DNA from 4 places in the Lysinibacillus sp. NPDC092081 genome. Region 1 is predicted to be linked to each of the others. Evidence: riboswitches for the same ligand, from Rfam matches in the RefSeq annotation. Region 1 holds a riboswitch; each other region holds the start of a gene.
The links. A riboswitch is a leader RNA that binds a small molecule or an ion and turns the genes downstream of it on or off. The one in region 1 is predicted to bind S-adenosylmethionine.
Positions count from the first base shown of each region.

Region 1 (8,327 bases):
TAATAAAAAAAGTAGTTCTGAATAAACCAGTAATGCTTGCGAACTATGGCTATTTCGGCCATATGTGGGAATTGTATGCGATGTGGACATGGCTTCCTGCATTTTTGACAGCTAGTTTCTTAACCTATTCACCAGATATTCCTCATTGGTTCATTGCATTATCCTCCTTTATTTCAATTGGAATTGCTGGAGGGATTGGTTGTGTGATAGGGGGACTAATCTCAGATAAAATCGGAAGAGCCAATTTAACGATTATTTCTATGTTAATTAGTGCTATCTGTTCGATCGTAATAGGCTTTACATTTGGGCAGTATATTTGGTTAACCTTATTAATTTCCATGATCTGGGGGATGTCTGTCATATCTGATTCCGCCCAATTTTCTGCTGCAGTTTCAGAAATAGCTGAAGGTGATTATGTAGGTACAGCCCTTACATTTCAAATGTGTATTGGGTTCCTCTTTACTATATTTTCTATAAATCTAATCCCTATTATTCAGAGGATCATTGGTTGGGAGTGGGTCTTTACAATTTTAGCGATTGGACCTATTCTCGGAATTGGATTTATGGTCAAATATAGACGTTACGAATTAACTAACGAGAAAGTATAATTGTAACTTTTAAGTATTGACTCTATCAGATCGTTTGAATTTTTTCTATAAGCTGGGGAACGTATCCTAAGCGCTATCAAAATTTTTCACAAAAAATGAATAGCCTCAAATAAAAAATCCAATTGTTTTGATTAATCTTTTTTCAAAACAATTGGATTATTTTAATGGTAAATCAATATTTTTTAAAAGGGATGAAGTTCAGGCTTTCTTTTCTTTCGGGTATCCGATAAGGATAGCGATGATTCCGCAAATTCCTATAAGGATTGGATAGAAAGAGTATTGCAGCATGCTCACTGGCGAAATTCCGGCTACGCTCGCGGCTGCCAGGAATTGGGCTCCGTATGGTAGAATGCCTTGGATCGTACAGGAGAAAATATCTAATATACTTGCGGACTTTCTCGGCTCAATCTCATACTGTTCAGCAATATTTTTTGCCAGTGGACCAGCAATTAAAATAGCAATCGTATTATTGGCCGTCGATAAATTAGTTAGCCCTACAAGACCGGCAATACCAAATTCAGCACCTTTTTTCGATTTAATCCTTTTTGTCGCAAGGTGAAGCAGAAAGTCAATTCCTCCGTTAAACTTAATAACCTCCACCATGCCAGCTATTAATATCGCAAGAAATGCCATTTCATACATGCCTGCCATCCCTTCACCAATCTTCTGGAAAAGGCTCATTAAATGATAGCTGCCATCCGCTAAGCCAACAGCTCCGGCGAGAACAATCCCAAACGCCAGAACTAGGAAAACGTTCATTCCAGCTAACGCACAAATAATGACCAAAACATAGGGAACAATTTTTACCCAGCTATAGCTTAAATGCTCCACTTGTGCCGTTTCACCCATTGTGATAATCCCTAAAATAATGCTCGTTACAATAGCTGCCGGTAACACAATCCAAAAATTCACCTTAAATTTATCCTTCATTTGTGCGCCTTGTGAACGAACGGCAGTAATTGTTGTATCCGAAATAAAGGATAAATTATCGCCAAACATCGAACCGCCAACAATCGCTGCCATTACTAAAGCCATGGAAAGGTCGATATGCTCGCTTACCCCAACTCCAATTGGCGCCAGTGCAACAATCGTTCCCACCGATGTACCCATTGACAGGGAGATAAAGCAGGCAATGATGAACAAGCCTACGACAAGCAGGTTTGACGGGACGACTGATAAAGCAAAGTTAACAGTGGAGTCCACTGCCCCCATGCCTTTTGCTACCGCTGAAAAGGCCCCAGCCAAGAGAAAAATAACAACCATCAGCATGACATTTACATTTCCTGCGCCTTTGCAAAAAATATCAACCTTTTGCGCAAACGATTCTTTTCGATTCATTGCCAGAGCCACAGCGCCTGAAATGGAAATGGCTACAATGACAGGGAAGGCATAAAAATCACCTGTAATAACCCCTGAACCAATAAATAAAATCAAAAAAACAACAAATGGGATCAGCGCCCATGGATTCGCTTTCTTCATTGTTTACCCCCAACAAATAAAATTGGACACGTCTTTTGTCCATTTCTTTTTACGAAAAAAGGCCTCATCTTGAAATAACAAGAAGAGGCCTTATATTATAAAACACTCCTCTTATCTATCAAGCCTTTGCCTGCTGGATTTGGCACAGTAACTTAAGCATAAGTTCCGCTGCCGAGATATCATCGGGCCAGTCCCTCCATCTCTCTTGATAAGAAGCAAATATATTATTTTTTTTCACAATAATAAATATTATAATAAAAAATCAATATTTGCAACATTTTTTTAATCAAACCTTATTTCAAAGCTACAATAATTAAGGGAATTGAACAAGTAAGAGGATTAGGGGGTAGGAAAGTGGCTGCTGTTGAAGGGTTTAATATTCTTACGCAGCATAATTTGATTTAACAATTGAAAGGGGGAAATAAAATTGTGTCGCAACAATTGCCACTTTAAAAGTAGGCGCCATTGAGAGATCGAGAGGCGCCTAAAACATTTGTGGTAAAAATTCATTCATAAAGCGTTGATTTTTACGTAGCCATATTTTTAAAATCATACGATGTGTTAGGAGTCGTTGTCTTTTATGTGGTCTAGCCTTTGCCTCTATTAAACTTTGTAGTAGAATACATGTTTCTGTCGCAAATGCTTGAGGGTCAACGAGGACATCAAGTTTATAATTAATTAACTGAGCTGCTTGAATCTTTGCAAGTAATTGTGCAAAGCGTGTATTCATTTCTGGAAAGTTTTCTGCTAGTTCTAGGTCGATTAAAGTATATAGTGTTTGTTCAATTTCAGCTTCGAGTGCTTGTAATTGTTCAATTGATGGCTGTGTCACAAAATCACCTCTAGTATCTCATAAATTGCTGCTATCCAAGGAAAAAGCCGAGTGCAGCGAAAAGTAAACCGAATAAAATTGTAGTGCATATATAAATTATTGCTTGTCTCCATTTTTTTTGCTCTAAGAGCTGCAAACATTCAAAACCAAATGTTGAAAAGGTCGTATAGGCTCCTAAAAAACCCAGCCCTATAAAATGCCAAATCCAATCACTTGGATGTAATGCAAATAGAAAGCCAAGCGCAAAAGAACCCGTTATATTAATAAAAAATGTTGCCCATGGGTATGTATGGACAATCAATCTTCCTAGATAAAATCTTGTTAGTGCACCCAAAAATCCACCGATACCAATAATTATCATAAGATGCGCCCCTTTGCTAGTTTAAGTCCTAGCCATGCACAAGCTAAACCGCCAAATACACTTACTAAAATATAAAGAACGGCTTGTAACCACTTACTATCCTGCAAAAGTAATAGCGTTTCTAAAGAAAATGTCGAAAAGGTTGTAAAGGCACCAAAAAAGCCGGTACCAATTCCTAAAATAATAGGTGTACGCTTTGTAAACGTTGTAAATAGCCAAGCTAAACAAAAGCAGCCAATTAAGTTTATGCAAAGTGTCGCAAATGGAAAATCACCGTTATTTGAAAGTGCTAGACCAAGGCTATATCGACAGATGGCACCCAAAAATCCACCAATTCCAACAGCTAAAAATGATTTCAAAGTAAAGACTCCTTACTAAAATGTCTATATTGAAAAGTGTATCATGAGACACCCGTTTTAGATATATTTCTATAGCTATATAAATTCAAAAATATCACCGTTTTACTAACTATGGATCAAATGTTTTCGTTCTATAGTTTATTTTGACTTTTTGAATACTATTTTATTATATTGTCGACTAAAATTCTTATATTTCCTGCCAAAATACTTTGTAGTTAATGTCCCTATATCATCTCTTTATATGTATATAACTAACAAGGAAGCATTATCTAAGTAGTTCTGAACGAGAAACTCTTTAGGTATTCAAATACTATTACACCGTCGACTGATAATCCGATAACGGTTAATCCGTTGACGGAAAACCCGCTAACGGAAAAACCGTCAATAGTAATTAATAATTAATAATTAATTACTAAATAATAAATTACTAAATAATAATAATAATAGAGCCGGTGCCTTGAAAAGCACACTGTAAAATTCAAAACAGTAACCGATGTTTCAGTTTGGCGTTCGTGTCTCTTATATTCAACTTGCACCGAGGGATGTTGGAGTGAGCAAAGATAGACGGCATTTTTACACCCTTAATGGAAATCAAGGGACAGTCTCCGTGTTTGCTATTCTTTAATTTTATTGGGAAGATGAGCGATAAATTAAAGTTAGGCGATAAATTTAGAAAGTTAAGCAATAAATTTAAAAAGTTAGGCAATAAATTTAAAAAGTTAGGCAATAAATTTAAAAAGTTAGGTGATAAATTTAAAAAGTTAGGCGATAAATTAAAGTTAGGTGATAAATTAAAAAAATTAGGGCGATAAATCTAAAAATTGTTCCGATAAATTGATTTGGACCCTATCAAACTAGCTTTGTTCGTTAGGGTCTTCCAGCAATGATTCAATAACATGTTTTAATTGAAAAATTTGTATTTAACACAGTAATCGTATTGTCAATTCGTGGGGAATCAAGGATACTACTTACCGATTTTATTTCTTTCATCGTAAACTTGATTCTTTTTTTACCAAGTAGTGTAACAGGCAAACGCTTTTTAAAATTAATAATAGGTGAATGATTCGAAATGACTTCGAATGTGTCTGTTGCAATCATGTCATAATTTATTATTACTATAATTGACCTTTAACGTTGTCAATGACAGTATCAAAGTCTTTGTTGGAATCGACACTTTCCGTTATTGTGAAAATATACCCATCTGGATCTTCTATAGTTAACTCTTTTGCATTCCATGGTTGAATTGTCGGTTCTTGAATGATATTTGTTTTATTTTCCAGTGCGGCTTGATAAATACTATGAATATCATGAGAGAATAAATTAATAATGACTGAGTCAGAAGTGTTGACTTCTTCATCCTTTAACAGCATCAAATCTTGGTACTTTGTTCCTCTTAAATGTGTCATTGAAGTTGTTTAGCATCTGGAAAATCAAATACTGAATTGAAACTTAGTACGTTTGCATACCATTCTTTTGACTTTTTAATATCTCTTACTTTTAGCTTCACGAATAAGGGCATTTGATAAAATTCATTCATGTCTATTTCCTCCTTTAGGTTAATACAAACTAACCATAAAGGTTTACGTAGCGTTAAAGTCAATATAAAAAATTTTAGTATTTTATGCTAAATGTAAGGTTCTCCGAATGATTTACTCCTGGATATTAAATTTAGCAATTCGTTGCTTTAAAGCGCTAATTATTTCTTGAAAAACGTAAAAAATAACAGCAAGCTGGTTGACAAATATTTCTAAGATGTGATAATCTTCAAGAACACTATAACAAATTTTAGTAAAGGAGGGCATGACGATGTTAATTTTATCAGTATCATATCAAAGCACAACTGCATACATTGTCCATGTCTTCTAACATATTATTTTACATTGCAATAAAAGGCATGGGTAACTCCTTGCCTTTTATTAAGAGACACATGCTCTTTTTTGGGGGTATGTGTCTTTTTTTTGTTGCAAAAAAGGGTTGTAGTGATAACAAAAAAGGGAGTGTATGTGTATGCGAAACAAAGTACAAAAAATGATTTTCATCAAGAAATTTATGGATAGTGGGTAGCACAGCTTTAACAGCACTAGAGAAAGAAGGTTATAAAGTATGTTTGATGTTTTAAGTAAATTAAGCTGGTTTTTTAAGAAATACTGGAAGCAATATACTATAGCCGTTTTGCTATTAATGATAGCAAGTGGTTTAGAAGTTGTTCCACCGTATTTACTAGGGTCAATTATTGATATATTGACTGCTGGAGAAATGACATCAGCTCTTTTAACGAAGTATATTTTGATTTTTGTGTGTATCATGATTGGGGGTTATGTCCTTAATTTTGTGTGGCAATTCAGATTATTTGAAGGGGCTATTAACCTAGAGAAAATTTTACGCCGCAACCTTATGCAGCATTTTTTGCGCATGACACCAACGTTTTATGAGAAAAATCGTACCGGAGATTTAATGGCACGTGCGACGAATGATTTAAACGCAGTGTCGTTGACTGCTGGCTTCGGGATTATGACACTGATTGATTCCACAATCTACATGGGCTTTATTATTTTTGCCATGGGTTTTATGATTTCGTGGAAGCTTACTTTTTTTGCAATGCTGCCAGTGCCGATCATGGCCATTCTTATTCAATATTTAGGGAAGATTGTGCATGAACGCTATATGAAGGCGCAAGATGTTTTTGGAGAGCTAAATGATAGTGTTCTAGAGTCGGTTGCAGGTGTGCGAGTTGTACGGGCATACGTACAAGAAAAAAAGGACGAAACAGATTTTGCAGAGATGAGCGAGATTGTCTATGAAAAAAATATGCATACAGCAAAAATTAACGCCTTATTTGGACCGATTACAAAGGTCGGTACTGGGATTAGTTATGTTGTAGCACTTGGCTATGGTGCTCATCTAGTAGCGACTGAGGCTATGACAGTAGGGCAGCTTGTAACGTTCAATGTTTACTTGGGGCTAGCAGTTTGGCCAATATTTGCAATTGGGGAACTTATAAATGTGATGCAGCAAGGTAACGCTTCTCTTGATCGTGTACAGGAAACGCTAAACTATGAGGCGGATGTTCGGAATATTGTGGATCCACAAACGATTATGACGCCAAATGCGATTGGCTTTGATGATTTAACATTCCAATATCCGATGAGTCAGGTGAAAAACCTCCAGGAAATTTCATTGTCGTTGAAAAAAGGGCAAACACTTGGGATTGTTGGTAAAACAGGAGCGGGTAAAACGACCTTCTTGCGACAATTATTACGCGAGTATCCAATCGGCGAGGGTCAGCTATCGATTGATGGAGTCGATATTACTGCACAAACGAAGGAGCAGTTACTCGACTGGATTGGCTATGTTCCACAGGATCATGTTCTATTCTCACGTACCATTCGCGAAAATATTTTATTTGGAAAAGAAGATGCTACACAGGCTGAATTGCACCAGGCGATTCGTGCAGCATACTTTGAAAAGGATTTAAAAAATTTACCAATGGGCCTTGAGACACTTGTTGGTGAAAAGGGCGTATCTCTTTCAGGTGGTCAAAAGCAACGCGTTTCAATTGCACGTGCGCTTATTAAAGACCCTGAAATTTTAATGCTTGATGACTCACTTTCTGCTGTAGACGCCAAAACAGAGTCAAGAATTATTGAGAATATACAGCGAGAACGACAAGATAAAACGACGATTATTACTACGCATCGTTTATCAGGAATTCAGCACGCCGATTTAATTATCGTGCTAGATGAAGGCCAAATTGTAGAGCAGGGAACACATGAGCAGCTTCTTGCACAACAAGGATGGTATAAAGAGCAATTTGACCGTCAACAGCTAGAAGGAGGTGCCTCATGAGTACGAGTCAACGTTTAACACGCTATGCAATGTATTTTAAAAAACCGATACTACTTGGACTGTTTTTCTTAACAATCGCCGTCTTTACGGAGCTTGTTGGGCCGTTTATTGCGAAGCATATCATTGATAATTACATGACAATTGGCCGTATTGAATTTAAACCAATCACTTGGCTATTACTTGTCTATTTAATTTTAGCAATAGCTACAGCTGTTTTACGCTATTTTATGTATATCTATTTACAAATGGGTGCCAACCGTGTTGTACAAAAATTACGTAAAGATGTATTTGAACATATCCAAACATTGCCAATTCAATACTTCGATAATTTACCAGCAGGGAAAATTGTAGCCCGTGTAACGAATGATACCGAGGCTGTTCGTAATTTATATGTTCAAGTACTTTCAAATTTCGTTACGAGTTTAATTTCTATTGTGGGTGTTTATATCGCACTCTTCATTTTAAATTGGAAGATGGCATTCTTAGCATTGGCTATGGTACCAGTCGTTTATTTATGGATGATTTTATACCGTAAAGTTGCTTCGAAATATAATGATGTTATCAGAACGAAAATTGCCGATATTAACGCAATGATTAATGAATCGATTCAGGGGATGACGATTATTCAAGCATTCCGTCGTGAGCAGCAAATGACGAAGGAATTTGATGACATGAATAATGAGCATTATGCATATGAACGCAAGCTGCTTTTCCTTGATTCTGCAACTTCCTTCAACCTTGTTAATACATTAAGACTTCTTATGTTTACGATCTTTATTTTTTACTTTGGCACACAGTCATTTACGGCAACGGAAGTTATTTCTGCGGGGACATTATATGCC
Region 1 covers NZ_JBIVRU010000007.1:14,681-23,007, reverse strand. Annotated here, with positions in the region: gene ACIQLB_RS12490 (MFS transporter) at 1-608, shown strand, start outside; gene ACIQLB_RS12485 (Na+/H+ antiporter NhaC family protein) at 807-2,087, opposite strand; SAM riboswitch class I at 2,196-2,302, opposite strand; gene ACIQLB_RS12480 (hypothetical protein) at 2,572-2,919, opposite strand; gene crcB (fluoride efflux transporter CrcB) at 2,951-3,280, opposite strand; gene crcB (fluoride efflux transporter CrcB) at 3,277-3,639, opposite strand; gene ACIQLB_RS12465 (hypothetical protein) at 4,278-4,451, shown strand; gene ACIQLB_RS12460 (VOC family protein) at 4,755-5,045, opposite strand; gene ACIQLB_RS12455 (VOC family protein) at 5,042-5,176, opposite strand; gene ACIQLB_RS12450 (ABC transporter ATP-binding protein) at 5,743-7,485, shown strand; gene ACIQLB_RS12445 (ABC transporter ATP-binding protein) at 7,482-8,327, shown strand, end outside.

Region 2 (8,327 bases), on a different contig from region 1:
TTTGCAAGATCCTGTAACTCCAAGCCTCGTTTTGCAAACATTACTTTGTTAGCTGTAATGACATGACATTTATGTTCAACAGCGCGCTTTAAATAAGTAAATGCTGGCTCCTCATTGACGATCGCCTCAAAAACAACCTGGATACCTGGTTCTGCTAAGACTTCATCCATACTAGTTGTCATTAAATGCGCTGTCCCTGGTACACGTTCACGGCTAGTGTCTGTAACTAAAATTTTTGCTACTTCTAGCTCAATTCCTAATTTATTTTTAAGCTCTTCACGCTTTTCGTTTAATATATGGTAAATTCCTTGACCTACCGTTCCAAATCCTAATATAGCTGCCTTTATAGTTGCCATTCCTATTCCCTCCAACTTACATTCCGCAGTTTCATTATATTTATTTCGTCTCAGCTTAATTCTTATAGATTTTGAATTGTGCGCCGACTATACAAAGCAGGTCAGTTTGCCGTGTTTCTAACACTTCGTCTTCAGACAGATATTTAGTCATGGCGTTTCACTTTCGCTACAAAAGACATCCTGAATGAAGATACACTGTGAAACAAACAAATTCAAATAATTCAAAAATCAACTTAAAGAAAATTGTAACGTAAATACATACATTGCACAAGAAAAATCTTTCTAGGGTGGACATTTGTTTCCTGTAGACGTGCAAAGGAAATCGTTTTCATTCCTTTTATTATGTGATTTTTCACTTGATCTATAATAATTGAACAAATTTTGACGAATCTTTATCTAAAAAACAAATGCCTTTCTTCTATTATATATGTATGTAAAGACATTCATAAAAATTGTTCTTTTGAAATATATTAATAAAAATTTTTTCTGTATATCTTCATCGTCTAATTTAAAAAGCCCATTCCCTGTAGCAGCAGAGAATGAGCCCAATTATATGAGGGATAATTAACTAGCTTTGGCTAGCAATTTATAACGATATTGTATTAAAGCTTGTTGCACCAATCTTATTTCCTCTTGCGTAAAATTTGGTATTGCATACGTACGTTCAACTAATTGGAATGTGCCGTATTTTAAATAATACTCTGTCGCAGGTAGAGGAATATGACTTGTTCCATAGCCTTCATAAGCTTCGAAAATTTCTTTTACTGTATAGACTTCCTCGTTGACATAAACAACTTCCTTAAAAGCAGAATGTCCAAAGATCTCTTGCCATTTGCACTCAACTGACGCAAGTATGTTTTGAATGGACATGTTGTTCACAAACACATGACCTTCATTTAGCTCATAAATAAGATAAGATGCAATGTTTTGCGCACTATACACATTTCCCATTTAAAACACTCCTTTATCATCAGTTTTGTAGATAAGAGTAGCTACTGGCTGAGCAGCTACTCCTCTTCGTATATATTCAAAAGTGGGGGAGCACTTATGAAACTAAATTAGTTTGAGCATTGATTGAAAACACTTTACCGATCAACAAGTCGGCGCTTTAAATTGGTTCTAGGTTGGTAGCCCTTCGAACACTTTTCTTATTCCCTAGTATAAAACAAGGAATTAAATAAGTCAATAATACTTATAAAATTACTAGGTATTAATTAATTATCAATTATGCCGAGGCATAATTGCGTCCGGAATGGGATGCTTTAGCACCCGCTGAAAGAAGTTAAAATTTCAGTTATTTCACCAAATGAGGTGAGCGGATGATGCAGCAACGTTTGACGCATTACCAAATGAGGCCAATCGGATGAGAAAATACGTAAACGCTACAACATTAGCCAATATGTTTTATTTATTAAGCTTCTACTTTTTGTTGTGAAGCTGTTACTTGTTCAATAGCTTGTTCTAAATCTGCAATAATGTCCTCTACTGCCTCTAGACCGATAGATAAGCGAATGAGCGACTCGGTTACGCCAGTTTGGATTAGCTCTTCAGCTGATAGTTGCTGATGTGTAGTAGATGCAGGATGAATAATTAATGATTTGGCATCCCCTACATTTGCTACGTGCGAGAATAATTTTACACTATCAATTAATTTACGCCCTGCTTCACGTCCACCTTTTATACCGAATGTAAGTACTGAACCGAAGCCGTTTCTCAAATATTTTTTTGCTAAATCATGGGTAGGGAAATTTTCTAAGCCATTGTAATTTACATATTCCACAGATGGGTGGTTTTGCAAATATTCGGCTACCGCTAATGCATTTTCATTGTGTTTAGGAATACGCAAATGAAGCGTTTCTAAACCTTGTAATAAATTAAATGCTGCATCTGCACTTAATGTTGGTCCAAAGTCACGTAGTAATTGCACACGCAGTTTTGTGGCAAATGCAGCCGCTGCTGTGTCAATACCATAACGCAAACCGTGATAAGAAGCATCTGGCTCAGTAAAGCCTGGGAAACGTCCGCGAGTCCAATCAAACTTCCCTGCATCTACCACAACGCCACCCAAAGTTGTACCATGGCCGCCAATCCATTTTGTAGCGGAATGAACAACGATATCTGCACCGTAGTCAATTGGTGTAGAGCCATATGGTGAAGCAAATGTGCTATCAATAATTAATGGCAGGCCGTTTTCATGTGCTATATTAGCTACCGCTTCAATATCTAGTACCTTTAAACTTGGGTTACCGTAAATTTCAGCGAACACCGCTTTTGTTTTATCAGTAATAGCTGCTCGGAAATTATCTGGATTTGTTTCGTCTACAAAAATTGTTTTAATACCATAGTTCGGTAGTGTGTTTGCGAATAAATTATAAGTACCTCCGTATAAAGAGCTAGCTGCGACAATTTCATCACCTGCCCCTGCAAGATTTAAAATTGAAAATGCGATTGCTGCTGCACCAGATGAAAGTGCTACTGCTGCTGTACCGCCTTCTAATAAAGCGACGCGTTTTTCAAAAACATCTACAGTTGGGTTTGTAATTCGTGTGTAAATATTGCCAGCTTCCTCTAAGGCAAACAGACGTTGCGCATGAGCAGTATCTTTAAAAACGAATGCCGTTGAGCGATATACGGGTACTGTACGAGATCCTGTTACCGGGTCTGGCTCTTGGCCACCGTGTAACAGCAATGTTTCTGGTTTAAAATTTGTCATTGTATACCTCCAAATGGTTATTTTTTTACGATGGTACCGGAGATGAGGAGGATTTTTTCAGTAGAAAACAAAAACCCTCTTCAGTTAAGAAGAGGGTTGCGGTTGCAAGTTTTCCTCCCCTTATCTGCCAGATCCAAGTAAGAATCTGTAGGAATTAGCACCTTAGCAAGTTCGTCACTTACTGGTTGCCGGGCATCATAGGGCCTATCCCTCCGCCGCTCTTGATAAGAGTATGAGATTCAATTTCCATCGTTGTTACACAGTATAAACATAGACTTTTTCTCTGTCAATACTAAAATTTTATTTTTTCCGAAACTTCTGTCTGCTTTTTTACGTAATACGAACGCATACACTATTTTAGGTATTTATTATTTTTATCACCATAGTGTGGGTTTATTTCCGTTTCGACTTATATACATGATATACGTTTTAACAAATGTCATCCCTAACTTTTAGTGATGGGACAATTATTTAGAAAGGAGGATTTTTATGATAAAAGCCGTTATCATTTTTCTTCTTGTTGGTTATTTGATTGGCTGTATTCACGGCTCTAAAGTTGCACAGTTTTTATCCGGGGTAGATTTAAAAAAGACTGGTCATGGCAATGCAGGTGCCTCTAATGCGACACTTTCCCTTGGATGGAAATACGGCATATTAGTTGCACTAATCGATATCGGTAAAGGCGTTGTAGCTATAATCGGTGCACATGTCTATTTAGCAGATATAACACAATTAACAGAAGCACAAGTTTGGCTCTTTATCTATATCGTAACTGCTGGCGTCATTCTAGGTCATAATTTCCCATTTTTTATGGGCTTCAATGGCGGTAAAGGAACTGCTTCAATCATAGGAATATTACTTGCGATTGATTGGAAAATTGGCTTATTTGCACTCATTTTATTTGTTATTTTATCTATCACGACGAACTATTTAATTGTCGGTGTACTTGAATTTTATCTCGTTTTTTGTATAGCCACATATTTATGGATTCCTGGAGTTGGCCCAACGATTATAGCCCTATTACTTTTTGGTATAGCCATCATTTTGCATATCGAAAATATTAAGCGACTGATGATAGGAACTGAGCCTAAAGTGACTTCTGCATTCAAAAAGAAAAAATAATATACTTTGGATATTATTGTCTTTTATATGGCCACATATTTTCTCGCAACTGCCCATTATCGCTATAAATAGGGGGTATTTCACATACTAGTTTTTTTACAATAAATAGACAAATTAACTTTCTTAATAAAGTATTTTACTAGCCGATGTTATAGAAAATTGTAATAGAAAGGATGAAAAAGTATGTCTACTTCTGAACAAGCAAAACCGAAACGTAATTTGAAGCCACTATGGATTGCATTAGCGTTCGCATTACTAATCATCATAACTTTTTTACCTAACAACGGCGATTTACCTATAGCTGGTCAACGGGCTTTGGCTATCTTAGCTTTCGCGGTCATCCTATGGGTTACAGAAGCAGTATCCTATCCCGTTAGCTCTGCCATGATTATTGCTCTCGTGACAATCTTACTAGGCTTAGCCCCGTCAATGGAAGATCCCGCGAAAGTGCTAGGAACATCAGATGCATTAAAATTAGCATTAAGCGGATTTAGTAATTCAGCAGTTGCACTAGTAGCCGCAGCTCTTTTCCTAGCGGCAGCTATGCAAATTACGAATTTACATAAACGTCTTGCGCTATGGATACTTTCACTAGTTGGGACAAAAACGAAAGCCATTGTATTCGGTGCTATTTTAGTATCTATTGCACTCGCATTCTTTGTCCCATCTGCTACTGCACGTGCAGGCGCAGTTGTACCAATACTACTCGGAATGGTAGCAGCATTTGGTTTACCACGTGATAGTCGACTTGCTGCTTTACTTGTTATTACTTCTGTACAAGCTGTTTCCATTTGGAATATCGGTATTAAAACGGCAGCAGCTCAAAATATGGTCGCTTTAAATTTCATCAAAGAACAATTCGGTGTAGATATTTCTTGGGGTGCTTGGTTACTTTACGCTGCCCCCTTCTCAATCATCATGTCGGTGGCTCTATTTTTCATTATGATTACACTAATTAAGCCTGAAACAAGTAATATTGAAGGTGGTAAAGAAGTAATCAAAAAACAGCTTGCGGAACTTGGTCCATTAAAAGCTCCCGAAATTCGATTAATCATCACCTCGGTAGTTTTACTATTTTTCTGGGCTGCAGAGGGCAAACTCCACCCATTCGATACGACAACCGTTACAATCGTTGCAATCGCCATTTTATTAATGCCAAAAATCGGAGTCTATTCGTGGAAGCAAGTTGAACCTCATATTCCTTGGGGGACAATTATCGTCTTTGCAGTAGGAATTATGCTAGGAACAGTCTTGCTTAATACTAAAGGTGCATCGTGGTTATCTGATAAGGTATTCGGTTCACTCGGTTTAGATTCTATGCCGATTCTAGCAACAATCGCCCTTGTTACTTTATTTAATATTATTATTCATTTAGGTTTTGCGAGTGCAACAAGCTTGGCATCTGCACTTGTACCGGTCTTTATCGTTTTAGCCTCAACATTAACGGCTAATGTCGATCAGGTTGGTTTCGTTATCGTGCAACAATTCGTTATTAGCTTTGGCTTCCTCTTACCTATTAGCGCACCGCAAAATATGCTTGCCTATGGTACAGGAGCCTTTACAACAAAGGATTTCTTAAAATCTGGTATTCCATTAACGATTATTGGATATATCCTAGTTCTTCTATTCTCCGCAACGTATTGGAAATGGATTGGCTTATTGTAAGAAGCAGCTAGGGTTTTCTCTTTGGACACCTGAGCACTTCAGGGGGTTCCCCGATCAAAATTCCAGAGCACCCGAGCTTTTGAGATTACGTTAATAACAATTAAAAGCCTTGAAGGAAAAAGTCTACTGTCCTTCAAGGCTTTTATTACTTTATTATTTCAATAAAGCAGGGTTCTTCATCGTACCATTTTTTGCGTAATTCACATGCCAGGAGAGAGCTTTTTCTAGATCGTGTGGCGTATGGTGTCCACCTGTTGCTTCATTGGCATCGTTAAAATACTTCCATAATTGCTCACGATATTCCGGGTGTGCACAGTTATCGATAATGAGCCCAACCCGTTCTTTTGGAGCTAGCCCACGTAAGTCTGCTACTCCCTGCTCTGTTACGATTACGTCTACATCATGCTCTGTATGGTCTACATGCGAAACCATTGGAACGATACTAGAAATATTTCCACCTTTCGCATAAGATTTTGTGACGAAAATGCCTAATCGTGCATTACGTGCAAAGTCTCCGGAGCCGCCGATTCCATTCATCATTTTTGTGCCAGAAACATGCGTAGAATTCACATTTCCATAAATATCCACTTCGAGTGCTGTATTAACAGAAATTAACCCGAGTCGGCGAATAATTTCTGGTTGGTTAGAAATTTCTTGCGGACGTAATACTAGTTTATCTGCATATTTTTCAAAATCACCATAAACTTGGTTACCAACTTCTTCGGAAAGGGTAATAGAAGTAGCAGATGCGAAGTTTACCTTTCCTGCATCAATTAATTCGAATACTGCGTCTTGCAGTACTTCTGAATATACTTCTAAGTTCTCAAACTCAGAATCTTTAAAACCTAATAAAACGGCGTTTGCAACTGAGCCTACACCTGATTGAATTGGTCTTAAGCTTGTTGTTAAACGACCTACTTTAATTTCTTCACGTAGGAAGTTTAATAAATGATTAGCCATAATATCTGTTTCTTCATCCGCAGGAACAATCGTTGATGGCGCATCTAAAATATCTGAAATCACAATGCCTTTTACTTTATTTAAATCTAGTGGTATGCCAATTGCGCCAAGCCGATCGGATACATTTTGTAATGGAATCGGATCTCGTTTCCCCTGTGGTCCCGGTACAAAAATATCATGGACACCCTCTAATGCATCAAGCTGAGCTACATTCAACTCAATAATTATTTGGTCTGCTTCTTGCACAAAAATCGGAGAGTTACCAACTGAAGTTGTAGGAATTAGTAAGCCGTCTTCTGTAATAGCAGCCGCTTCAATAATCGCAAAATCAATAGGACCAATAATACCTTGACGTACAAGCTCCGCATTATGTGATAGATGCGCATCAACAAATGTGATTTCACCACTGTTGATTTTGTTACGAATACCGGCATCCGCTTGAAAAGGTCCACGTTTACGAATAACGCCAGCTTCCGCTAAGTATTGATCCACTTCTGGGCCAAGTGATGCACCTGTATATACATCTACCTGGAAGCTCTCTTTTTTAGCCTTCTCCACAAGTGCAAGAGGTACCACTTTAACATCACCAGCGCGGGTAAACCCGCTCATCCCAAGTACCATACCATCCTTAATCCAAGATGCTGCTTCTTCTGCTGTTACAACTTTGCTCCGTAGCTGTTCATTACGAAGCTTTTTCGCCAACTTTTCTGCCATCCCTTATTCCTCCATCCCACTTTATTTTTATTCAACTAATTACTCGGTTTAATTCTCTGGTATAGTCATCCAATTATTAGAAATCTAACCAAATAAACCACCCATATATAATTTTAAACTATTTAGAATTTTTAATCTATAACCAACGAATTATTTTATTTTACGAAAGATTTTATACATTCGCAAATTATTTAAAAATAATTTCAACATCGAAAAAATTCGATTTTGAAGACGAAGCGTGATATGCTCTTGATATATATAAAGGGAAAAAGGGGATTTTATAAATGGTTAAAGAATTATTACGCAACCACTCTTCGGTTCGTATTTATGATGGAAATCCGATTTCAAAAGAAATTATTGAAGAATTAATTGCTACTGCACAAATGGCTGCTACATCACATTTTGTACAAGCTTATAGTGTAATTTGGGTAACAGATGCGGAGAAAAAAGAAAAATTAGGATTGCTCTCTGGTAATCCTCGTCAATACGAAACTTCTGGCGGTGCCTTTGTCTTCTGTGTAGATTTCAAGCGTCTTCAATCAGCAGGTAAATTAGAAGGTGTAGACATTGTAGCTGATTCGGCAGAAAACGTACTTGTTGGAGTAGCCGATGTATCATTATTCGCGCAAAACTTTGTCGTTGCCGCAGAATCTATGGGATATGGAATTTGTTACATTGGTGGAGTGCGTAATAAGCTTGAAGAAATAAGCGAATTATTCAATCTACCTGACTATGTTTTCCCACTATTCGGTTTAACAATTGGGGTTCCTGCTCGTCGCAATGAAGTAAAACCTCGT
Region 2 covers NZ_JBIVRU010000030.1:1,038-9,364, reverse strand. Annotated here, with positions in the region: gene ACIQLB_RS23620 (homoserine dehydrogenase) at 1-356, opposite strand, end outside; gene ACIQLB_RS23615 (hypothetical protein) at 921-1,307, opposite strand; gene ACIQLB_RS23610 (O-acetylhomoserine aminocarboxypropyltransferase/cysteine synthase family protein) at 1,768-3,069, opposite strand; SAM riboswitch class I at 3,187-3,300, opposite strand; gene ACIQLB_RS23605 (glycerol-3-phosphate acyltransferase) at 3,559-4,191, shown strand; gene ACIQLB_RS23600 (DASS family sodium-coupled anion symporter) at 4,375-5,856, shown strand; gene scpC (succinyl-CoA:acetate CoA-transferase ScpC) at 6,010-7,530, opposite strand; gene chrR (class II chromate reductase ChrR) at 7,815-8,327, shown strand, end outside.
Region 2: linked by a shared signal. The riboswitch ahead of ACIQLB_RS23610 (O-acetylhomoserine aminocarboxypropyltransferase/cysteine synthase family protein) and the one ahead of ACIQLB_RS12485 (Na+/H+ antiporter NhaC family protein) in region 1 are both predicted to bind S-adenosylmethionine.

Region 3 (8,327 bases), on a different contig from region 1:
TTTAAATTATTTACATACGTAGCATGATGCTTAGAATGATGGATTTCCAACGTTCTAGCATCAATATAGGGCTCCAACTGATCATAATCATATGATAGTTTCGGTAAATGGAACACGGTCATTTTTTCACCCCCTCCCAAAAAGTTTCTTAAAGGAAAGATAATTTCCTTAAGACAAAATATACCTTCTTTTTCTATTGCCGTCAATAGAAATTTTTTTATAAAACAAAAAAGCTATCTAATAGAATGTTTCATCTATTAGATAGCTTTCTCGTTATTGTCTATTTATTTTTACGTTTTTCATTATAATCCACCCAGAAATCTGCACCTTTAATTCCTAGTTTACGAGGATCAAAAACAGGATCTTTTCCTTCTTTTTTCTGTTTCTCATAATCCTTTAATGCGACTATAGCAGGCTTCATAATAATTAAAATCGCTATAACGTTAATCCAAACCATTAAGCCAAGTCCAACATCCCCCATAGCCCAAGCAAGATCGGATGTGCGGATTGTACCGTAAAACGCAGAAATTAAAATTGCAAATTTAGCCAGCCATATGACGACTTTTTCAGTAGCTCCTGAGAATAGATAAGCCACATTTGTTTCGGCAATGTAGTAGTATGCCATAATTGTCGTAAAAGCAAAGAAGAATAATGCAATCGCTACGAATGGTCCCCCAAAACCTGGTAATGAAGAGTCAACTGCATATTGTGTGTATGCTGCGCCTTCTTTAATACTTTTCGCAAATGTGATTTGTTCTTCTCCAGATAATCCACCTTTATTGAAATCTCCAACATAAACATATGAATCAGCACCCGCTTTTTCATCGTGTACATTATACATACCAGTAAATAAAATCATAAATGCTGTAGCTGTACAGATTAATAAAGTATCAATATATACAGAAGCTGCTTGGACGATACCTTGTTTAGCAGGGTGTGATACTTCTGCAGCCGCTGCCGGATGCGCACCTGTCCCTTGACCTGCTTCATTTGAATAAATACCGCGTTTAACCCCCCATGCAATAGCGGAACCAATAATACCACCAAAGATTTCTTGTGCACCAAATGCGCTAGAAAAAATTAATGAAAATACAGCTGGTACTTCTTTAATATTCATTGCAATAATGATGATGGCCATCAGAATATATGCTAATGCCATAAACGGTACAATGATCTGTGCAGCATTGGCAATCCATTTAATCCCACCGATAATAATAGTACCTAATAAGACGACAATAATAAGTCCTGTAATCCAAGTCTTAACATCGAAAGCGTTTTCAACCGCTGTCGCAATTGCATTCGATTGAACACCCGGCATCAAAACTAACATGGCAGCTAATGCGGCAACAGCAAAAATAACTGCAAACCACTTTTGCCCCATTCCTTTTTCTATGTAAAAAGCTGGCCCACCACGATATTCTGTATCTTTCTCTTCTTTATAAATTTGAGCCAATGTCGACTCAACGTAAGCAGTTGCCGCACCGATAAAGGCGATTGCCCACATCCAAAAAACAGCCCCAGGTCCCCCCATCCCGATTGCTGTAGCTGTACCGGCAATATTACCTGTTCCTACTCGACCAGATAATGCGATAGACATCGCCTGGAAAGATGAAATCCCCTTTTCTGATTTTTCGCCTTTAAACATTAAAACAAACATATCTTTAATGTGTCTTACTTGTAGGAACCGTGTAATGATTGAAAAAAAGAGGCCTATTAACAAAATGCCATAAATAAACCACGGTCCCCATAAAATCTCATTAATTTTCCCAACAATCGTTTCCATTTTACCCCTCCGATTTGAAAAATATTACTTTAAGTCATTATAGTATTACATTTTTCAGAAAATTACAATATTATATTCAAGTAACGAAAAGTTAGTTATTTTTCTAGTTAATTGGAGAGGTAATTCACTATTCAATTATATAGCCAATTCTTCGAAGAGCATTATTAATAAAATCACGTATATAAACAAAAATCTCGTCACGCTCTACTTCATGAAATAGATTATGATAACAGTTTGCCCATTCTTTGAATTGAAACTCTGTAAATTCCATCTGATGTAGCCAGTTACGTGTTTGTTTAGTTTCAGTAATATTATCTTTTTCAGCTGTCATAACTAACATAGGCATATTAGGGAATTCAGCCTTAGGCAATAACACTAAATTGCGCATCATTTGCTGTAGTTCTCGATACCATTTCACTGAAACGACTGACGAAAAGGGAACCTCATCCTTCATCTCATCTCTACCTTCTAAACTGCGCGTTAATGCTTCTAATGTAATTTCATGGGTCAGCTTCACATTTGCAGTCAGGGCACTTAAACTAGTTAAAGCATTTGATAGTTTACCTGGCAATAGCTTTAAATGAAGCCAAGGTGAAGTTAAGATAATCCCTGCGCATTCATATTTTCGTTTTTGCATGGTATGTAGTAATAGTGTCGCACCAAGCCCATGTCCTATTAAAAAGACAGGTAAATTATACGAAAAAGCATTCTCCATTAAATGCCTTGTATATTTATTGTATTCTTTAAAATCTTCATCGTGAACACGAGAAAATCCTACATTTACTCCATGGTTAGGTAAATCCCCCATGACTATGTGGAAGCCTTCCAATCTAAGTTTTTCTATAAGCCATGCATACCATCGGTGATTTTCATATGCACCATGAAGAATAGCAACCACAGCCTTTGCTTGTCCATCAGCTTCCCATTTCCACATTTCACATAGTCCTCCTAAAAAAATAATTACACAATGATTATATCGGAATATCTAGCTCATTTTAATTTTATATTTCCATCAAGTTGCGTATTTGATACGATAATATTACATCATAGAAAGAAAAGAGGCGATCCTTATGATCTATCCATTTAAAGGTAAAATACCCAATATCGATCCATCTGTTTTTATTGCCGATTATGCAACCGTTACTGGTGACGTTACAATAGGTGCTGAAACAACAATTTGGTTTAACACAGTTATTCGAGGGGATGTATCACCAACAATTATCGGAAAACGAGTTAGTATTCAAGACCTCTGTTGCTTACATCAAAGCCCTAAATATCCGCTCATTATTGAAGATGAAGTAACAGTCGGACATCAAGTAACTTTACATAGCTGTACGATTCGTAAAAAAGCCTTAATAGGTATGGGCTCTATAGTATTAGACGGAGCGGAGATTGGAGAGGGTGCATTCATTGGGGCGGGTAGTCTTGTACCTCCTGGCAAAGTCATTCCTCCAAATAGCTTAGCATTAGGTCGTCCTGCAAAGGTTGTAAGAGAATTAAATGATGAAGATAAGGAAGATATGGAACGCATCATACGTGAATATATAGAAAAAGGACAATACTATAAATCACTTCAAACAGAAAATAAATAGCTATTTCAACAGCTCCACGTTTGCTTGAACAACCGAGCCATACATAATTATGATTAGGAGCTTCTCTTTTTCGATAAAAACAGCAAAAGGGGCTATTAGAATGTTGAGCCCCTTTCTGTAATAGTATTTTAAAATATTTTTTCAGCTCTTCATTACTTTAGCTGAATAGCTTATAAGCCTGCTTTTTCTTTTAATGCATCAGCTTTGTCTGTTTGTTCCCAAGGTACATTTAAGTCTGTACGACCGAAGTGACCATATGCTGCAGTTTGCTTATAAATAGGGCGACGAAGGTTAAGCATTTTAATAATCCCTGCTGGGCGTAGATCAAATAGCTCGCGTACCCATTTTACAATTTCACTTTCCGTAACTTTTCCTGTCCCAAATGTATCAACAGCAATAGATACAGGTTGAGCAACACCAATCGCATAAGCTAGTTGTACTTCAGCTCGTTCTGCTAAACCAGCTGCTACGATATTTTTTGCCACATAGCGTGCTGCATATGCCGCTGAACGGTCTACCTTAGTTGCGTCCTTACCAGAGAAAGCACCTCCACCATGACGTGCATAGCCACCGTATGTATCAACGATGATTTTACGTCCAGTTAGACCAGCATCCCCTTTTGGACCACCAATTACGAATCGGCCAGTTGGGTTGATGAAATATTTAGTATTGGCATCTAGTAATTCACTTGAAACAACTGGAGCAATAACGAATTCTTTTACGTCTGCTTGAATTTGCTCAAGTGTAGCTTCTTCGTCATGCTGTGTTGAAATTACAATCGTATCCACGCGCACTGGTACATTGTTTTCATCATATTCAATCGTTACTTGTGTTTTTCCGTCTGGACGTAAATATGCTAGTTCACCAGATTTACGTACTTCCGTTAAACGACGAGCCAGTTTATGCGCTAAACTAATTGGTAATGGCATAAGCTCTGGCGTTTCGTTACATGCATAACCGAACATTAAGCCTTGGTCACCTGCACCAATTGCTTCAATGTCAGCATCTGTCATAGAGCCTTCACGCGCCTCTAATGCTTGGTCAACACCTTGAGCAATATCAGGTGATTGCTCACCAATAGCAACAAGTACTGCTAGGTTTTCAGCATCAAAGCCATACTTTCCACGTGTATAACCGATTTCTGCTACAGTATCACGAACGATACCTTTAATATCTACATAAGTAGAAGTAGTAATTTCTCCTGCTACTAAAACTAAGCCTGTTGTTACTGTTGTTTCACACGCTACACGCGCGTTTGGATCTTCTACTAAAATAGCATCTAAAATGGCATCCGAGATTTGATCACAAATTTTGTCTGGATGTCCTTCTGTTACACTCTCTGATGTAAACAGTCGACGGTTTGTCATTTGGTTTCCTCCTATTACTTACTGCGAATTAATACGGTACTCATTACCCATGTCAAGTCCGCCCCTATGGATTGGACTCTCAAGCCGTTGTTGCTGTCGTTTTACTTTTGCACAAATATACAGCTGCCGCTCTTAACACGAGGTTTTCGAAAGATCCGTCATTATAATAAGGAAAGGACTATATGCTTACCTTTACATTCGTTTTTAACAATAAAAAAATCCTTTTCTCACGCTTACTTAACATGAGGAAAGGAATAATGACTTCGTAACCTTTCACTCTTATCGTTCAAGGGGCTTTCCCTTGCATCAGGTTGGCACCAGCGCATGTCGTGAAATAGTTCATGCAGGTTGCCGGGTTTCACAGGGCCTGACCCTCCACCAGCTCGGGATAAGAGTATCCGTTCAATATCTCATAATACGTAAAAGGTAGAACGTTGTCAAATATTTTTAGCTTCTTTCAGCGAGTGTCCAAACATCCGCTGAACCTGTGGCATTACCGAAATGACCGACATCGTATCGGCCCTCATGTTGTTGCCGCTACGTTAGCACTGCGCTTTCGCACAATAAACAACTGATGGCCAAAGCACAAAGCCGATTCTGGACGCAATTATGCCAAGGTATAATTGATTGTATTCTTATAAAGAAAGTATGGGATTAAACAAGAAACTAATTTGGATTATGCTGTAATTTGAAACAAAATAATCCCTATTCTCCACCTCACATCATGTGTTAACATATGTGTGACCCCTTTAAAGCACATTTTGTAGCTACAGAACATGTGGTGGATGAATATGATTGTAGCCTCATTTCAGTTGACGACAAACCCCAACTGATAAAAAACCAGCTAAGACTTCACATCCTGTGCGAACCTCATGTTAGTTAAGAGCTTCCAAACGCAATTTTGCTGTGTCGAAAGTGATTGTGTGATCACTTATTATAGGGTAAAAAACATTATCAAAACGAATCAATTTACTTTTTGTCGTTTTCTTGAAAAGTAATAAAATCTGAAAAATAATTTCCGAATTAGTATAGATTATTTAAGCAATTGTGTTATACTATTTTTGAAATTAAGAAAATCTCCCTCGACTCTAGGGAATACTATAAAAAAGGATGGTATTTAATCGATGAATTCAGTAGAAATTGCAAACGAACTGAAGGAATTATTAAGCGGCGGTAACATTAATGTTCAACTTTCAGTACCACAATTAGCTGAAAAGGCTACTTCTCGTGGTGAAGCTATGTTAACAGTAGATGGCGCAGTTCGTGCAGAAACTGGCAAATACACTGGTCGTTCACCTAAAGATAAATATACGGTAGAAGAAGATAGCACAATGGATAAAATTGACTGGGGAAAAGTTAACCGACCAATTTCTTCTGAAGTGTTCGATAACTTATATGTAAAAGTAGTAAAATATTTAAAAGAACGTGACGAATTATTCGTATTCAAAGGCTTTGCTGGTGCTGACAAAGATTCGCAATTAAGCATCCAAGTAATCAATGAATATGCTTGGCACAATCTTTTCGCTCATCAATTATTTATCCGTCCAACTAAAGAAGAATTAGCTTCTCATGTTGCTGACTTCACAGTTATTTCAGCTCCTAACTTTAAAGCAGACCCTGCTGTTGATGGCACTGCTTCTGAAACATTCATCATTGTATCACTTGAAAAGAAAATTATCCTAATCGGTGGTACTGAATACGCTGGTGAAATCAAAAAATCTATTTTCGGTATTATGAACTACTTATTACCACAACAAGGCATCCTTTCAATGCACTGCTCAGCAAACGTTGGTGAAGCTGGTGATGTTGCATTATTCTTCGGTTTATCTGGTACTGGTAAAACTACTTTATCAGCTGATCCTGATCGTAAGCTTATCGGTGACGATGAACATGGTTGGTCTGATAACGGTGTATTCAACATTGAGGGCGGTTGCTATGCAAAAACAATTAACCTTTCTGCTGAAAAAGAACCAGAAATCTACAACGCAATCCGCTTCGGTTCTGTTCTAGAAAACGTAGCTGTTGATCCAGAAACTCGAGTTTGTAACTATGATGATGGTTCATTAACAGAAAATACACGTGTAGCTTATCCAATTCAATACATTGAAAATATTGTTGATCCATCTGTTGCAGGTCACCCAAAAACAATCATCTTCTTAACAGCTGATGCATTTGGTGTATTACCTCCAATCAGTAAATTAACAAAAGAGCAAGCAATGTACCACTTCCTAAGCGGTTTCACATCTAAACTTGCTGGTACAGAACGTGGTGTTACAGAACCAGAACCAGTATTCTCAACTTGCTTCGGTTCTCCATTCCTTCCACTTCCAGCAACACTTTATGCTGAAATGTTAGGTCAAAAAATTGACGAGCACAGTGCACAGGTATTCTTAGTGAACACTGGTTGGACTGGTGGAGAATATGGTACTGGTAGCCGTATGAAGCTTTCTTACACTCGTGCAATGGTACGTGCTGCAATTGACGGCAAATTAGCTAATGTTGAAACAATTCAAGATTCAGTATTCGGTTTAAACATTCCAACTTCTATTGAAGGTGTACCAACAGAAGTGCTTAATCCTCGTGATGCATGGACAGACAAAGCTGCTTATGATGCTAAAGCTGCTGAACTTGCTGGTTTATTCAACAAAAACTTCGAGAAATTCTCAAATGTTTCTGAAGCTATCACTAAACTTGGTGGTCCATTAAAATAATTTACTAAGCAAAGGGAACGATTTAAAAGTCGTTCCCTTTTTTGTGTTGAAAAACAAAATGGTCCAGGAAATCTTTGAGAATGTTTTGGAGCTTTAATTTCCATTCCATGTTACTCGCTTTCCTGTGAACGAGCATCGGGCCGATTCCTCAGCTTTGTTGTTGTTGCTGTCGCTTCGCTTTCGGAAGAAAAACTGTGGCTGAAGTTTTGTTTTATTACTATAAATTAGGGTGACATGCCAGAAGATACATGCTAAGTGACCTGGTTGATTGGAGTGGAGACTGAGCGACTCCTTAGGAATTAGCAATAGAGGAACGAAGGCTAAAACCATCACATCCTGTGATAACGCCTTCGTGACCAACATCGTGTTGGCCCAAGCTACTCATCGGACGCCCCCAGGAAGCTTTGCTCTGCGCGAAAGCGTAGCGGCAGCGGCAAAGCGCTCAGTCGGAACGGAAATCAACCCCCTCGTTTTGCCGAAGAGCCATACTTTATTTAATAAAACACCTTAATTTCATTGACATAATAGCATTTCAACAACATGCAAAAGAAACGATTAGGGTCGTTCCCTTTTTTTATATTCCCCTATTTAAGAGAATTCTACTTTTCATATTAGTAACTTTGTGTATAATTCATAATAGTAGTTTTAGGGGGATATATATGAAAAGAAAATATAAAGTGATTATTACCATGGTCAGTCTTCTATTAGTATTGTTTGTTGTGGCTGGATTTTTTGCAGGGAATTATTTCTATAACTTCGCCTTAAATCCTAATACTGATAAATCAGCTGTGTTTAACTCTCCGCACAATTCTATTACTGTTAGTCCTAAGGATGCTAAAGAAAAAGAAGAGAGTGAGAAGTGGTTTAAAGAGAA
Region 3 covers NZ_JBIVRU010000002.1:24,330-32,656, reverse strand. Annotated here, with positions in the region: gene ACIQLB_RS05025 (superoxide dismutase) at 1-122, opposite strand, end outside; gene ACIQLB_RS05020 (alanine/glycine:cation symporter family protein) at 281-1,783, opposite strand; gene ACIQLB_RS05015 (alpha/beta hydrolase) at 1,911-2,717, opposite strand; gene ACIQLB_RS05010 (gamma carbonic anhydrase) at 2,854-3,375, shown strand; gene metK (methionine adenosyltransferase) at 3,546-4,742, opposite strand; SAM riboswitch class I at 5,019-5,137, opposite strand; gene pckA (phosphoenolpyruvate carboxykinase (ATP)) at 5,867-7,453, shown strand; gene ACIQLB_RS04995 (alpha/beta hydrolase) at 8,113-8,327, shown strand, end outside.
Region 3: linked by a shared signal. The riboswitch ahead of metK (methionine adenosyltransferase) and the one ahead of ACIQLB_RS12485 (Na+/H+ antiporter NhaC family protein) in region 1 are both predicted to bind S-adenosylmethionine.

Region 4 (8,327 bases), on a different contig from region 1:
GTCATGGAGTTAGTAGAAGAACTTAATTTTGAACAAAATCTTGTGTATAACGAAACGGGCATTTCGTATATATACACAAATAATGAGCTACATGCCATCCCTGCAGACTCAACGTTTGGTATTCCTATGAGCTTACAATCTCTTGAAGAAAGCACGCTTGTATCAGAGAAAGGTAAAAAAGAAGCATTAAAAGATTTAACAATGCCAAATGAAGTGTTTACAAAGGAAAGCTCTATTGGGGAATTTTTAACATACTATTTAGGTGAGGAGCTTGTTCAAAACCAAATAGCGCCCGTACTTGCAGGTGTATATTCAGGAGATTTAAATCAGCTTTCCATTGCTTCCACGTTACCTTATTTAATCGATTACAAAAATGATTACGGTAGTATTATTAAAGGTTTCGATGCAAACAGAGAACAGTTTGTGAAAGCAGCCAATAAAAAATTTATTTCATTTAAAAATGGTTTATCATCACTAATAGATCGACTTGAAGAAACATTAACGGATGTAGAAATTATAAAAGGGGTAGCCACTACTAGTGTTAAAAAGCAGGAGAATCAATACTCTGTTACATTAGCAAACGGTAAAATGATGGAAGCAAATCATGTTGTAATGGCACTGCCAAATGAAGCGGTACAAAGTTTATTGCAGGATGAATCTTTGAACTGCTATTTTAAACAATTCAATACTGCATCCGCCATTACAATTTACTTAGGATTTGATGTACCCGATAATAGATTACCAGCAGATGGAACAGGCTATATTGTGTCACATAATTCGGATGTTATTTGTAATGCAGCAACGTGGACAAGTCACAAGTGGAAACACACCTCAGCAGAAGGGAAATTACTTGTACGACTTTTTTATAAGAGCATTAACCCTGAGTATGAGAGATTGCGTATGATGACTGATGAAGAGTTAGCAGCTGTTGCTCTAGAGGATGTAAGAATAAGCTTGGGGATCGAGGAAAAACCAACTGTTGTTGACGTGACAAAATGGATCGACCAAATGCCCAAGTACGACTTGGCACATCGTGAAGCGTTGCAAGGCCTCGTTCAAGAGCTTGAGAAAAACTATCCAAATTTATCAATAGCGGGATGCTCTTATTTTGGAGTGGGCATAGGTGCATGTATTCAAAATGGTAAAAAAATTGGTGAGGAACTTGCTGAAAAACTATCATAATTGTTTGAATTGAATCAAAATATAATGTTTTTCGTAAAATTATCCTCTGTTCTGTGAAATAGTCTTGACTCAATCGTTCGTAAAGGATATGATTCTTTTAATTATTTAAAAAATTCATACTACATTCTTATCAAGAGAAGCAGAGGGACTGGCCCTATGAAGCTTCAGCAACCAACTTATTGTCAGGTGCTAAATCCAGAAGACCGTTGTGTCGAAGATGAGAAGGAAAAACAATTACGAAACGTAAAGCCTTCTTTTTTTTTATAAAAGAAGGCTTTTTTATTTTAACTTGTTTCAGCGGGTGTCCAAACATCCGCCGAAAGAAGTTAAAGCCTCCGGCGGATGTCATGGAAATCGGAAAGGAGTGCTAAAAAGGATGTTAGCCTAAAATCATCGCATCCATGCGATAACGGCTAACTAACCTGCATCATGCAGGCCTAAGCACAAAGCCGATTCCAGACGCAATTATGCCGAGGCATAATTGATAGAAAAGGGAAGAGAGGCTAGTTTTATGGGATTGCTTGAAAGGTTAAAAACGCATGTTCTAACAGCAGATGGCGCAATTGGTACGGTTTTATACGGCTATGGCTTGGAGTACTGCCATGAGGAAATGAATGTACAGAGACCGGAATTAATTGAAAAGATTCATAGAGAATATATAGCAGCTGGTGCCGATATTATTCAAACGAACACTTACGGAGCTAATGCCATAAAATTAGCCCGCTATGGATTAGAATCTCGTGTGCAGCAGTTTAATGAAGCCGCGATAACGATTGCAAAACGAGCAGCGGTAGATGGTGGACAATTTGTCTTAGGTACTATTGGGGGAATCCGTGGTATTCGTAAAAGTGACGCAACGTTAGAGGAAATTTTAGCAACAGTTGATGAGCAGGCAACTGTTTTACTTGCAGGAAATCCAGATGGCCTTTTACTTGAAACTTATTATGATTTTGAAGAGCTAACAGCGACTTTAACAATGCTACGAGGTAAAACGAAATTACCGATTATTGCTCAAGTTTCTATGCACGAACCCGGAATTTTGCAAAATGGAATGAGCTTAAATAACGCCTTACATAAACTTGAAGCGCTAGGTGCTGATATCGTAGGTGTTAACTGTCGCTTAGGTCCTCACCATACTATACAAGCATTCGAAGGAGTAGAACTTCCTAAGAAGGCATTTATGTCAGCATATCCGAACGCCTCTCTCCTTGATTTGGAGGATGGCCGTGTTGTTTATGAGTCGGAGGCAGATTATTTTGGTCGAGCAGCTGTAGAGCTTCGTGATCAGGGGGTACGTTTAATTGGTGGCTGCTGTGGTACGACACCAAAGCATATTGCTGCAGCGAAAAAGTACTTAGATGAGCTATCCCCGGTCGAGGAAAAGTATGCAAAGCCAGAAAAAGTAGAGGTTGTACGTGAGGCAGAGCCAGCAAATTATGAGCCATTACATGTAAAAGTAAAACGTGAACGCTCGATTATTGTGGAGTTAGATACACCAAGACATTTAGAAATCGAAGGTTTTATTGAAGGTGCAAAAAAGTTATATGAAACTGGCGCGGATGTAGTCATGATGGCAGATAATTCACTCGCTTCTCCAAGGATTAGTAATGTCGCAATGGGTGCCTTGCTGAAAGAAACGCATGGGGTACGCCCATTGACACATATAACATGCCGAGATCGTAATTTAATTGGTCTACAATCACATTTAATGGGATTAAATGCACTAGGGATTCATGATATTTTAGCAGTTACTGGAGATCCGACAAAGGTAGGTGATTTTCCAGGGGCTACTAGCGTTTATGACGTCTCTTCAATGGAGCTCATCCAATTAATAAAACAGTTAAATGAAGGTGTATCTTTCTCAGGGAAACCACTTCGTAAAAAGGCGAATTTCTCTGTAGCGGCTGCATTTAATCCTAATGTACGTGTGCTCGATCGCGCTGTCTCTCGATTAGAAAAGAAAATTGAACATGGGGCAGATTATTTTATTTCACAGCCTGTTTATACAAAGGAAAAAATTGTGGAAATTTACGAGGCAACAAAGCATTTAGAAACACCAATTTATATAGGCATTATGCCAGTAACGAGCTATAAAAGTGCGGAGTTCTTGCATCATGAAGTGCCGGGTATCAAACTATCGGATGAAGCGTTAGCCCGTATGAAGGCTTGTGGCGATGATAAGGAACGCGCAACACTAGAAGGGATTGCAATTGCTAAGGAATTAGTAGAAGTAGCAGCGGAGTATTTCAATGGTATTTACCTCATCACACCGTTTTTACGCTATGATATGACACTAGAATTGATGAAATTTATTGAGCAATTGGATGAACAGAAAAAAGGGGTAAGTATAAATGGCTAAGCACTTGATTGAAGAGCAACTAGAGAAACGAATTTTAATTCTTGATGGCGCAATGGGTACAATGCTACAAAATGAAAATTTATCAGCAGAGGATTTTGGCGGCGAGGAATATGATGGCTGTAATGAAAATCTTGTGCTAACTAGACCAGATGTGCTTGAAAAAGTTCATAGAAAATATTTAGAGGCTGGCGCAGATATTATTTGTACAAATACATTTGGAAGTACACCACTTGTATTAAATGAATATGATCTTGGTGCGAAGGCAGAAGAAATTAATAAACGTGCTGTGGAAATTGCACGCAAAGTAGTGGATGAGTTTTCTACATCCGATTGGCCACGTTTTGTTGCGGGGGCTATGGGACCAACTACAAAAACCTTGTCGGTTACAGGTGGTATTACATTTGATGAGTTAGAGGAAAACTTTTATGTTCAGGCAAAGGCATTAATCGAAGCCGGATCAGATGTCCTTTTGCTAGAAACTAGTCAGGATATGCTAAATGTTAAGGCAGGAACATTGGGAGTATCTCGTGCCTTTGAAGCAACTGGAAAAGAGCTACCTGTGATGATATCGGGAACAATTGAACCGATGGGAACGACACTGGCTGGTCAAACAATTGATGCTTTTTACATTTCTATCGAGCATATTAAACCATTGTCAGTTGGCTTAAACTGTGCGACCGGACCAGAGTTTATGACGGATCATATCCGTTCACTAGCAGAGCTTTCAACAGGCTATATTAGCTGTTATCCGAATGCAGGCTTACCTGATGAGGAAGGCTGCTATCATGAATCACCTGAATCACTGTCACAAAAGCTAAAAGGCTTTGCAGAAAAGGGCTGGCTGAATATAGTTGGAGGATGCTGTGGTACAACGCCAGCGCATATTGCCGCTATTCGAGAAGTGCTAAAGGACAAAAAGCCTCGTCAATTACCAGATGCAACACATGGTCATGTAGTATCAGGTATAGAGCCATTAGTGTATGACGATTCTATGCGTCCATTATTTATTGGGGAACGGACAAATGTCATCGGCTCTCGTAAGTTTAAAAATTTAATTATTGATGGGAAGTTTGAGGAAGCGGCAGAAATTGCGCGAGCTCAAGTGAAAAATGGAGCACATGTTATCGATATATGTTTAGCAAATCCTGACCGCGATGAACTAGCGGATATACGTGGCTTTATGCAGGAGGTTGTAAAAAAAGTAAAAGTACCTCTTGTGATTGACTCAACAGATGAAAAAGTAATTGAGGAAGCACTTAAGTTTTCTCAAGGGAAAGCTATCATTAATTCGATTAACTTAGAGGATGGCGAGGAGCGTTTTGACGCAGTCTTACCGCTAGTGAAAAAATATGGTGCATCTTTAGTTGTGGGGACAATTGATGAGCAAGGCATGGCGGTTGATCGACACCGCAAGCTAGAGATTGCTGAGCGTTCATATAAATTGTTAACAGAAAAATGGGGTATTGCTCCTGAAGATATTATATTTGACCCACTAATGTTCCCTGTAGGTACAGGAGATGAACAGTATATTGGCTCAGCGCTTGAAACAGTGGAAGGAATTCGCCTTATTAAAGAAAAAATGCCTCGTACATTAACGGTGCTTGGTGTAAGTAATATTTCGTTCGGATTACCACCAGTAGGTCGTGAAGTATTAAACGCTGTGTATTTATATCACTGTACACAGGCTGGTTTAGATTATGCAATTGTGAATACGGAGAAGCTAGAACGTTATGCATCCATTCCTGAGGAGGAAATTAAGCTAGCAAATGATCTACTCTTTCATACAAATGATGAAACATTAGCAGTCTTTACGGATTTCTATCGTGATAAAAAGAAGGAAAAAACAGAGGCAGATATTCCAAAAACAGTAGAAGGTCGCTTAGCTTACTATATTTTAGAGGGTACAAAAGAAGGGCTTATTGAAGATTTAGAGGCTGCTCGTGAAATTTTCGAAACACCGCTTGCTATTATTAATGGACCATTAATGGATGGAATGGCAGAGGTTGGCAGCTTATTTAACGATAATCAGCTGATCGTAGCAGAAGTATTACAATCAGCAGGGGTTATGAAGGCAGCGGTGGCACATTTAGAGCAATTTATGGAGAAAGATGAAGAGAGTGCTGGCAAGGGGAAGATGGTACTTGCAACTGTAAAAGGCGATGTGCATGATATTGGGAAAAACCTTGTTGATATTATTTTAAGTAATAATGGCTATAGGGTGATTGATCTTGGCATCAAAGTAACACCTGCCCAGTTAATAGAAGCGATTCGCAAGGAAAAGCCAGATTTCATCGGGCTTTCAGGCTTACTTGTAAAATCAGCGCAGCAAATGGTTATTACAGCTCAAGATTTCAAGGAAGCAGGTATTGACGTACCTATTTTAGTAGGGGGAGCGGCATTATCCCGTCGCTTTACTGAAACAAAAATTGCCGGCGAATATAATGGACCTGTCATTTATTCAAAGGATGCGATGCAAGGATTAGAGCAGGCAAATCGGTTAATGGGGATAGATACACGTGCAGATTTCTTAGCTGAAATTAAGGAATCGCGTGAAAAACGCTTAGAGGCAGACGAAAAAAGAGCGGCTCGCCCTGCAAAAGAAATAACTGTAAAGCCTGTGCGCACGGTAAAGGAAGCGACTGTCTTTCTTCCAGCTGATGTGCGACGCCATGTAAAGAGAGAATATGCTGTTTCGCATTTATATCCATATGTTAATATGCGGACATTACTAGGACATCACCTAGGTTTAAAGGGTCAAGTACAGCAATTACTTGATGCTGGCGATGCAAGAGCAACGGAGTTAAAAGATTTAGTCGACGATTATTTACAAAGGGATCTGTTGAAACCATCAGGTATGTATCAGTTTTTCCCTGCCCAAGCCGATGGGGATGATGTAGTCGTTTACGATCCAGCAGATAGCAAAACAGAAATTGAACGATTTACCTTCCCGCGTCAGCAAGTTGAACCGTTTTTATGTCTTGCAGATTTCCTAACAACAGTTGAAAGCGGTGAAATGGACTATATTGCCTTAATGGTGGTAACGGCAGGACAAGGGGTTATGGCGAAGGCTCGTCAGCTAAAAGAGGAAGGGAAATTCCTTGAAAGTCATGCATTACAATCTACAGCCCTTGAGCTTGCGGAAGGCTTTGCGGAACGTATGCACCAAGAAATTCGTGACCAGTGGGGCTTCCCAGATGCGACAGAATTTACGATGCGTGATCGTTTCGCGGCAAAATATCAAGGACAGCGCTTCTCATTTGGCTATCCAGCATGTCCGAACTTAGAGGATCAAGAGAAATTGTTTGGCTTATTAAAACCAGAGGACATTGGAGTGCATTTAACGGAAGGCTTTATGATGGAACCTGAAGCTTCTGTTTCAGCAATCGTCTTTGCACATCCAGATGCGAGGTACTTTAATGTGTGATGCCAGAAAAAGTAGTAAAATCTAATAGTAATTAACCCCTTCTAAAGTTTGGACGTGAGCATGATGATTCGATTAATGGAAGAGAAAGATTTACCTGAGGTTTTAGATATTTACAATGACATTATTTTAACGAGCAAAGCTGTTTATCGATATGAAACACAATCGTTAGAAGAAAAAAGACAATGGTTCAAGGAGCAGCAAACGATTGGGAATCCACTGCTAGTCTTTGACGAAAATGGCAATGTAGCCGGCTTTGCAACATATAGTCAGTTCCGTCCATATCCAGGTTATAAGCATACAATGGAGCACTCTGTATATGTGCATAAGGATCATTATCAAAAGGGAATAGCTACACAATTAATGCTTGAACTTATTCGAACTGCTAAAGAGCAAGGTGTGAAGACACTCGTAGCGGGTATTGATGGTGAAAACAACGGAAGCATTAAAATACATGAAAAACTAGGCTTTGAATATGCAGGTACAATTAAAAATGCAGGCTATAAATTTGAACAGTGGCTAGATCTTGTATTTTATCAACTACAGTTAACTGGACCAAAAGCATAGAAAGGGTATGGCATGTCATATCCTTTCATAACTGAAGGCAAACTCTAGTTTATTTGCATAAAGCTGAATAATAATTGACCCCGACATTCAGCATTTTGTGAGGAGCATCGAAAAGTATTATTTTCCTCCATAGTTAATCTTTATGATATTGTAATAAATAGTAATATTCTTTTGGATTAGCTTGTCTACCTATGCTAATGATGAGGAGTTGTTGATTTTTCAAGGAGATTGAAGCCAAGCCCGCGGAAAGCGCCAACTCGGAGTGAAAATCAACCTTTGTTTATTGATACAAATTATTTAATGTTTATTCAAAAGATAAAAGGATATGACAAATGTCATATCCTTTTTATGATGTTTGCGTCTGTGCTTGATTATATTCTTGTTTTATGATGAGGTCATAAGGAAAAGGAAACGAGGGAGTAAAAATGATGGCAACAGATAAAGAAAAAACAAAAAGACTGCGCCAGGATGTAGCACCATTTGCGAAATCTGATACAGCTAAAAGTATTTTTCAAATGGTCAATACGATTGTACCGTTAATCGCTCTATGGGTAGCTGGCTATATGTTAATGGATATTTCACCATGGTTAACAGTTGGGTTAAGTGTAATTTCTTCTGGCCTTGTCGTACGATCATTTATTATTTTCCATGATTGTACACACGGTTCATTTTTCAAAAGTAAAAAAGCAAACGACCGGGTTGGTTTTGTAACTGGAGTGTTAACATCATTCCCATACGAAAAATGGAAGCGTGAACATACAATTCACCACGCTACTAGCTCGAACTTAGATAAGCGTG
Region 4 covers NZ_JBIVRU010000019.1:44,225-52,551, forward strand. Annotated here, with positions in the region: gene ACIQLB_RS20335 (protoporphyrinogen oxidase) at 1-1,182, shown strand, start outside; SAM riboswitch class I at 1,307-1,406, shown strand; gene ACIQLB_RS20340 (bifunctional homocysteine S-methyltransferase/methylenetetrahydrofolate reductase) at 1,694-3,541, shown strand; gene metH (methionine synthase) at 3,534-6,965, shown strand; gene ACIQLB_RS20350 (GNAT family N-acetyltransferase) at 7,029-7,529, shown strand; gene desA (Delta(5) desaturase DesA) at 7,958-8,327, shown strand, end outside.
Region 4: linked by a shared signal. The riboswitch ahead of ACIQLB_RS20340 (bifunctional homocysteine S-methyltransferase/methylenetetrahydrofolate reductase) and the one ahead of ACIQLB_RS12485 (Na+/H+ antiporter NhaC family protein) in region 1 are both predicted to bind S-adenosylmethionine.